Regions from separate parts of the Brooklawnia sp. genome, predicted to be linked through region 2. Evidence: riboswitches for the same ligand, from Rfam matches in the RefSeq annotation. Region 2 holds a riboswitch; the other holds the start of a gene.
What was found. Region 2 has a riboswitch for thiamine pyrophosphate ahead of thiM (hydroxyethylthiazole kinase). Riboswitches for the same ligand answer to the same signal wherever they lie in the genome.

Region 1 (4,209 bases), on a different contig from region 2:
GCGCTGCGCGCGCGGTGTGATGTGCGTCGTGCCAGCGGGCGAATGCAGCAACGACAACGCCTGTATCCAGCGCTTTCATCGGCGCAGATGCTCCAATACGCCCCGCACTGTATCGACGGTGAGCGGCTCGATCGGCTCATCTGGTATAGCGACAGGAATGCCGTCGGGTGTTTCCAAGTGCATGCCGACGCCGGATACGTCGATGCTGATGCGTCCGTCGAGCATGGCGATGTCGACGAATTGTCCCGGCTTCAACTCAAGGGCGTCGCGTAGTTCCTTTGGTATGACAATCCGCCCGCCGGAATCGATGGTTGTGCGCATGGGGCCAGATTACCATCTGACTCTGTCGCGCGGGCGCGATGGCAACGTGCTGTCGGAGCCAGTAGGCCGGCGACCTTGCAGCAGCGCAGGAACGCGGAAATGGTCGTGGGTCGATTAAATCGAACAAAGACAGTGAAAAGATCCTGCCGGAACCCTTGCGGACGAACATGAGTTCGATTAATATTAGAACATGAAGCATACACTCCTGGAACCCCGCGAAGCTCGGCGGCCGCCGGCCGCGGCGTTGACCGCAGCGAGTGCGCAGCCGGTGCTCTCCACAGCGCTGGTGATCGAACATGAGTCGAACCGGGAGATTCTGGAGGCGATCGATCATGCGCATCAGCAGCTCGTCGCCGCCGAGATCGCCGAACTGGTGGGGATCATCCGGGCAGCAGACCGCTGGGAGATTGACCACGAAGCCGTCGGCGCCGGCATTGAACGATTGATTCAGCCCGGCCATGATGGCACCCCTCAAGTCGCCGAATTCCTCGCCCTCGAGCTAGGTGCACTACTTGGGGTCTCCCAGAAGACCGCACTCGGCAGGATCGGTGACGCCCTGGACCTACGCCACCGGCACCCCGAGTTGTGGGAAGCCGTCCTCGCCGGCAGCGTGCGCGTCTGGCAGGCCATGAAGATCTGCTTCGAATGCTCCCACCTCGCCTATCGGGCGGCGCGCAAGGTCGATGCCGCGATCGCCACGAGCGTGGGGATGCTGCCTTGGGCCAGGGTCATGAAGGCACTGCCCGGACAGATCATCCAAGCCGACCCTGATCTCGCGATGCAGCGGGAACAAGGCCGCCGGGACTCCCGCCGGATCCGGGTCTCACCGATCGAAGATGGCCACGTGAACCTCTTCGGGGTCGTCGATGCGGCAGACGGCATCAAGTTCAACGAAGTCCTGAATCATGTCGCGACTCTCTTCTCCGCCAAACCTGACACTGCGCTCTTGCGTGATGTGGACCGCAGACGTTCGCTCGCGTTCGGGATCATCACCCAAAACGCCTACAACGGGCTGGCCAACGATCAGCCAGGTTTCGCCTTGCCAAGTCCCACCCAGGTAGGCGCCAGCTCGCCAGCAGATACCGTGGTCCGTAAGCCGATCGACTGCACCCTGATCGTGCATATCTCGTCCGACGACCCTGCTCTCAGCGCCAACGAGTCGAGCAGTGCCACCGGTGTCGCACGCGTCGAGGGCTGGGGTCCGCTCCTCACTGCGCGTCTCCCAGAGTTTCTCGCTGGAGCGAAAGTCACCCTCCGGCCGATCATTGATCCCGCGGGCCTGCGTCCCGTCGACTGCTACGAAACACCGACCAAGATGCGCTTCGCTCTCGAACAGCGCAACCCCGTGGACATCTTCCCCTACGCCACCACGAAGGCGTCCAACTGTGATGCCGACCACACAGTTGCCTACGTGAAGGGCCGACCAGGTCAAACCCGCCTCGGCAACCTCGGACCCGTGTCAAGAAAAGCCCACCGTGCGAAAACTCACGGAAAGTGGACACTCTCACAGCCGACCCCGGGCGTCTACCATTGGACCTCACCCCACGGCTACCGCTACACGGTCACCGCAGCAGGAGCCATCCGCATCACCACGCCCGAACCTGAGGCGGACTGCTATAGTTCGGCGCGTTAGTTAAGACGACACGGGGTGCCCCGCCGGGGCTGAGATGACACCCGTTGAACCTGACCTCATTCGGATGAGCGGAGGGATGTCGATGGCCACCGATGTGTCGGCCGATTCTTCAGCGTCCGCGGTCGTCGTCCACGATCTCGGCTATCGCTACCCGAAGGACGAGCGCGCTGTCTTGGGACGAGTGCGACTCGCCGTTCCCGAGGGCCGACACATTGCCTTGATCGGACGCTCGGGTTGCGGCAAATCCACACTGCTCTCGATCATCGCCGGGCTGCGCGAACCGGACACCGGAGCGGTCAGCGTGCTCGGACACGACGACCCCGCCGGCAGGCTCGCGTCCTGTGCGATCATGCCCCAAGGCGATTCGTTGCTGCCGTGGCTGAACCTGCTCGACAATGTCGCAATCAGCCTGCGCAACCGCGGTATCAGGCGCCCCCTGGCCAGGGCCCGGGCGCATGGCACGTTGCAGCAATGGGGGTTGTCGGATTGGGAATCCGCGCGTCCTGCCGCGCTGTCGGGCGGCATGCGTCAGCGGGCCGCACTGGCGCGGGCGCTGCTCGCCGACAAGCCGATTCTGCTCGCGGACGAGCCGCTCGGCGCGCTGGATGCCATCACCCGTGCCGAGATCCAGCAGTGGCTGCGGCGTACGATCATCCGCTCGAGCGCCACGTTGATCATGGTCACCCACGATGTGGACGAAGCACTGCTGCTCTCCCGGGAGGTGGTGCTGCTGGCAGGAGTCGCACCGGGGGAGCCGGCGACCGCCGCGGCCAGCTGGCCCGGCTGGTTCGACGACGAGCGGCCCCGCGAACTGCTCCTCGGTGACCCTGCCTTCGCCAAGGCTCGGCAGGAGATCCTGCAATCGTTCGCGGATCCCGGCGGTACCGGTCCACGCGATGCGATCCCGGGAGCGGACCGATGAATTCCTACCTGCGGCGCAAGATCCTGCCGCCGACGGTCACGGTCCTGCTGGTGCTGGCAATCTGGATCGGCGTGACCGCCAGTGGCGCGATTCCCGATTACGTCATTCCTTCTCCGCGGGCGGTGCTGGACTCGTTGATCACGACCTGGCCGACCAGGCTCGGCTCGGCCACCTGGCTGACGCTGGGCGAAACGCTCGCCGGCATTGTGCTGGGCGTCGCGGTGGCGGTGATCGTCGTCATCGTTTCCGGCTATCTGCCGGTCATCGGATCGGCCATGACACCCCTGCTGATCGCTTCGCAGGCGATCCCGATCATCGTCATCGGCCCGCTGCTCACCATCGCCTTGGGCTACGGCATGGCTGCCAAGGTCATCGTGGTCGCGCTGCTCTGCTTCTTCCCGGTCGCACTCAATCTGCTGGCCGGGATACGTGCTGTGGACGCCCGGCTGATCGATACCCTTCGCAGTCTGCACGCCTCACGGCACGAACTCTTCTGGCGGGTGCGCCTGCCTTTCGCTGCGCCGCGCGGCTTCGCCGGACTGCGGGTCTCGGTGACCTTCGCGCCCGTCGCAGCAGTCTTCGCCGAGTACACGGGTTCGACCAACGGCATCGGCTACCTGATGCTGCAGGCCATCCCACGTATGCAGACCGATTTCGTTTTCGCGCAGGTCGTCGTCCTCACGATCATGTCGGCCGCGTTACTGGCCGCCGTGACCGGGTTGGAACGCTGGGTCTGCCCCTGGAACAAACCCAGCGAAAGCGACGGCACTTCCTGACGTTCGGCCACCGGGCCGAAGGCATCCGATGAAGCCATTCCCTACGAAGAAGCCATTCCCTACCAAGAAGAGAGAACACCCCATGAAGACTCCACGGCTACTCACCTCGATCGCGCTGGGTGTCGCAGCCTGCCTGACGCTGAGCTCCTGCGGATCGTCCGCAAGCCGGCCCGACGCATCGGCCTCCGGGGCCGGCGGTGCGGCAGACGATGTCAGCGTGCTGCTCGACTGGGCACCCAATCCCGATCATGCGGCCCTCTATGCGGCCCAGCAGATCGGCGCCTACCAAGATGCCGGCATTCAGGTCAGTTTCACCACCCCATCGAATACCGCTGACGCCGCCCGCGAGGTCTCGCTCGGACGTGTCGACCTGGCCATCTCGTACGAGCCGGACACGCTGATCGCAGTCGAATCCGGGCTGGACGTGGTCTCGGTGGCAGCCCTCATCCCCACCTCGCTGACCTCGCTGGTGACCAAGGCCGGCTCGGGCATCGCCGGCGCGAGCGATCTCGCGGGTAAGACCATCGGACTGTCGGGGCTGGCCTCCCAGGAGCCGA
Region 2 (4,209 bases):
CTCGTGGATGCCGGCCGGGCCGGCGAGGATGTCGGTCGCGTTCTCGTCCAGCCGGTGCCCGCCCTTCACCAGCACCCAGTCGCAGCCGAGTTCACGCAGTCCGATCGCTTGGGCACGCATCTGGTCCAGGCTGGTGGCCTGTGACCCGCCCAGCAACACGGCTGCTTCCGGAAGGTTCGGTGTGATGATGTCGGCCTTGGCCACCAGGCGCCGCACGGCCTGCACGGCGTCGTCGTCCAGCAACCGGTCGCCGGAGGTCGCGACCATCACCGGGTCGAGCACCACCGGCGCATCGATCTGATCGAGCAGCCGCCCGACCTCATCGGCCAACTCGCCGGTGGCGAGCATGCCGATCTTGACCGCGTCGATTCGCACGTCCGCGACGAGCGTCTCGAGCTGTTGCCGCACGAAGTCGACCGGCACCACATCTACGCCGGTGACGCCCTGGGTGTTCTGGGCGGTGAGCGCGGTGATCACGCTGGTGCCGAAGGCACCCAACGCGGAGAAGGTCTTGAGATCGGCCTGGATGCCGGCTCCTCCGGACGGGTCGCTGCCCGCGATCGTCAGGGCGATCGGCGGGGTGGCGGCGCTTTGCCAGGCCTCGACGAGACGGCGGGTGGCAGCGCCGATGTCGGGCTGCCCGCAGATCGCACTGATCACCGAGACGCCGGCGAAGCCCGACCACCGCACGGCTGCGGTGTCGGCAGCCTTCACTCCCCCGATCACCACCGATGGCCACCGGCTGCGCTTCGCCAGCGGGACGAGGGTACGCATTCCTGTGGCCGGCACATGGCCCGGCTTCGATGCAGTCGGACGCACCGGGCCGAGCCCGATGTAGTCCATCGCGTCCTGAGCGATGTTGGCGATGGCCCACTCGAGCTGTTCCGCGGTTTCCACCGTCAGTCCGAGAATGGCATTAGGCCCGAGCATCGCGCGAGCCTGGGTCACCGGCATATCGTGCTGGCCGACGTGCGCGCCGTCGGCTCCGGCCGGGCCGACCAGATGCACCCGGTCGTCCAGCAGCACCGGCACGCCGCTGCCCTGAGCTACCTGAACGACCTCGCGGGACAGCGCCAGGAACTCGTCGTCGCTCGCATCCGGGTCGCGCACCTGCACCAGTGTGGCGCCTGCCGCAATGGCCTGCCTGACGGTCTCGGCAACGCCGAGCGACCCGCATTGGGCGGTGTCGGTAACCAGATAGATCGAGAGATCAAGGTCGTCGCGCATGCTCACGAGAGCGTCACCCGGTCGGCTGCCTGCTCGGGAGTAAGTGCATCAAGTGCGTCGAGGAGCCCCACGACGAAACTGCCCGGACCCTTTGCATCGGCCGCGGAGATCTCTGCGGCGATGTTGAGGTGCGATGTTGCCGCGATCGCGGCGTCCAACGGGTCGGTCACCGACGCATAGGCGGCCATCACGGCGCCCAGCGCGCAGCCCACGCCGGTGACCTTGGCCAGCATCGGGCTGCCGTTCGAGAGCTTCACCACTTCGCCGCCATCGGTGATGACATCGACCGGTCCGCTGACTGCAACCACGCACCCATAGTTACTTGCGAGTTCCTTCGCCGCATCGATGGCATCGAGCGTGTCATCGGTCGACTCGACGCCGCGTCCACCCGAGGTGGTGCCGAGGAATCCCAAGATCTCGGACGCATTGCCGCGCAGGATGGTAGCCGGGTTCGCGTCCATCATCTTTTTGACTTCGCCGGTGCGCCACACCAGCCCGCCAGCTCCGACTGGGTCGAGCACCCAGGGCTTACCGGCCGCAACCGCCGCTGCCGTGGCCAGGCGCATGCCTTCCATTTGTTCGGCGGATGGGGTGCCGTCGTTGACTAGCACGCCGGAGGCAACATGGGTGGCGAAATCAGCCGCCTCTTCTGGGTTGTCGCACATGGCCGGTGAGGCGCCGACAGCGTACAAGATGTTGGCGGTGAAGTTCATCACCACCTGGTTGGTCAGGCACTGGACGAGCGGGGTCTGCGCCCGCAGCGTGCTGATGCTCTCGCTGAGAGCGGATACATGGGAACTGAGGGTCATCGCTGACGTCCCTTCGCTAGCACTACCTAGATCAGGTATCTACGGGTTTGGTCTCAGCCGGTACCTTCCCCGGCACCCCGCGTCTTCGATGTACGTTAGCACCGCTCACCCGACGGTCCCCAGAGCTCCGGTCGTCAGACTCCGGCCGGACGCCGGGCGCCGGAGTCCCGAGTTTCGCGCTCAGAGCCAGTCACCCCTCGCCCGTTCCAGTTCCGCCCCGATCGTGGTGTCGGGACCGTGCCCAGTGTGCACGATGGTTTCGGGTGGCAGCGTGAACAGCTTCTCGCGGATGGACTGCTCGATGGTCTCCCGCGAACTGAACGAGCGCCCGGTCGCTCCCGGGCCGCCCTCGAAGAGGGTGTCGCCGCTGAACACGATGCCCAGCTCGGGTACCCCGAAGCAGGTCGAGCCGGGCGAATGCCCGGGCGTGGCGATGGCACGAATTTCGGTTCCGCTCAAGGTGAAGACGTCGCCGTCGGCGATGTCGTCGTCCCATTCCATGTCACCGTGAGTGAGCCCCCAGACCGGACGATCAGCCGGGTTGAGCAGCAGTGGCGCGTCCAGTGCGGCAGCAAGATCGGGCGCATAGCGCACATGATCGTCGTGCGCGTGAGTGAGCAGGATGCCCACGCATTCGCGTTCGCCGACCAGGTCGCGGACGACATCGACATTGTGCGGAGCGTCAAAGACGACGCACCGCCGGTCGTCGCCCAGCACCCAGACATTGTTCTCGACGTCGAAGGTTTGCCCGTCGAGGCTGAAGGTACCGTCGGTCACTGCATGATCGACTCGCAGGAGTGTCATGAGACCACCACCACTGTGCGCAGCACCTCGCCGTCGTGCAGGTCGGACATCGCCTGGTCGGCCCCGGCGAGTGTGGTGGTGCCGGTCACGAAGCGATCGAGCGGCAGTCTGCCCTGCCGATAGAGGTCGATCAGGTACCCGAAGTCGCGCTCGGGCAGACAGTCGCCGTACCACGACGACTTGATTGCGCCACCATGCGAGAAGACATCGAGCAGTGGCAGCTTCAACTCGGCGCTGGGAGCGGGCACACCGACCAGTACGACGCGTCCGGCCAGATCGCGGGCATAGAACGCGGTTTCGAAGGTGGCTGGGATACCGACGGCATCGATCACCACATCGGCACCGAAACCACCGGTCAGCTCCTGTACTTTCGAGACGATCTCGTCGCGGCTCAGACCCTTCGAGTCGATCAGGTCCGTGGCGCCCAGATCGGCGGCGGCTCGAAGCTTCTTGGCATCGATGTCGATCGCGATGATCCTCGTTGCGCCTGCCAGGACGGCCCCGGCGACCGCAGCGCAGCCGACGCCGCCGAGACCTATCACGGCGACCGATTCGCCGCGGCGGACGTCTGCGGTGTTGAGTACGGCACCCAGCCCAGCCATCACTCCGCAACCGAGCAATCCGGCAACTTCGGGTCTGGTGTCCGGGTTGACCTTCGTGCATTGGAGCTCATGGACGAGCGTCTGCTCACAGAAGGCCCCGATGCCGAGCGCGGCGGTGAGCACGGTGCCGTCGGTCAACGTCATCGGCGCCGAGGCATTGAACGTGTTGAAGCAGTACTGCGCCAGGCCCTTCTTGCAGGCACGGCATTCGCCGCAGACAGCGCGCCAGTTCAACACCACAAAGTCACCGACGGCGACATGACTGACCTGGCTGCCCACCTCGGCTACGCGTCCGGCCGCTTCGTGACCGAGCAGGAACGGATAGTCGTCGTTGATCTTGCCTTCTCGGTAGGCCAGATCGGTATGGCAGACACCGCAAGCCTCAATGGTGACGATCACATCGCGTGGACCGGGATCGGGAATGACGATCTCGGTCAGCTCGGCGGCTTGCCCGGGCTGCCTGGAAACGACGCCTGTGACTGTGCGTGCCATGGGATTCGACCTCCTGATTTTGGTTTGTGCGATCACAGTAATCGCGCCGCATGACATTTTCGGTGGCCGCCCAGCGAAGGCACAGCCGACCCACAGCTAGCACGGTGGGCCCCGCAGCTCGAACACCAGGCAGCCCCCGCTAGCATTCAGGAGAGGAGGCAACGATGACTAGCGCATTGATCGTCGTGGACGTTCAGAACGACTTCTGCGAGGGCGGTTCGCTCGCAGTGACCGGCGGGACCAAGGTGGCGCACGATATTGCGGCCTTCGTGGGC

Region 1: linked by a shared signal. The riboswitch ahead of AAFP05_RS06120 (ABC transporter ATP-binding protein) and the one ahead of thiM (hydroxyethylthiazole kinase) in region 2 are both predicted to bind thiamine pyrophosphate.

Annotation. Positions count from the first base shown of each region.
Region 1 covers NZ_JAVTWX010000085.1:24,128-28,336, forward strand. The annotation lists gene AAFP05_RS06105 (PIN domain-containing protein) at 1-79, opposite strand, end outside; gene AAFP05_RS06110 (AbrB/MazE/SpoVT family DNA-binding domain-containing protein) at 76-321, opposite strand; gene AAFP05_RS06115 (DUF222 domain-containing protein) at 512-1,954, shown strand; TPP riboswitch at 1,956-2,048, shown strand; gene AAFP05_RS06120 (ABC transporter ATP-binding protein) at 2,037-2,876, shown strand; gene AAFP05_RS06125 (ABC transporter permease) at 2,873-3,652, shown strand; gene AAFP05_RS06130 (ABC transporter substrate-binding protein) at 3,735-4,209, shown strand, end outside.
Region 2 covers NZ_JAVTWX010000137.1:5,986-10,194, reverse strand. The annotation lists gene thiD (bifunctional hydroxymethylpyrimidine kinase/phosphomethylpyrimidine kinase) at 1-1,227, opposite strand, end outside; gene thiM (hydroxyethylthiazole kinase) at 1,230-2,036, opposite strand; TPP riboswitch at 2,028-2,126, opposite strand; gene AAFP05_RS11450 (MBL fold metallo-hydrolase) at 2,217-2,840, opposite strand; gene AAFP05_RS11445 (S-(hydroxymethyl)mycothiol dehydrogenase) at 2,837-3,934, opposite strand; gene AAFP05_RS11440 (isochorismatase family protein) at 4,099-4,209, shown strand, end outside.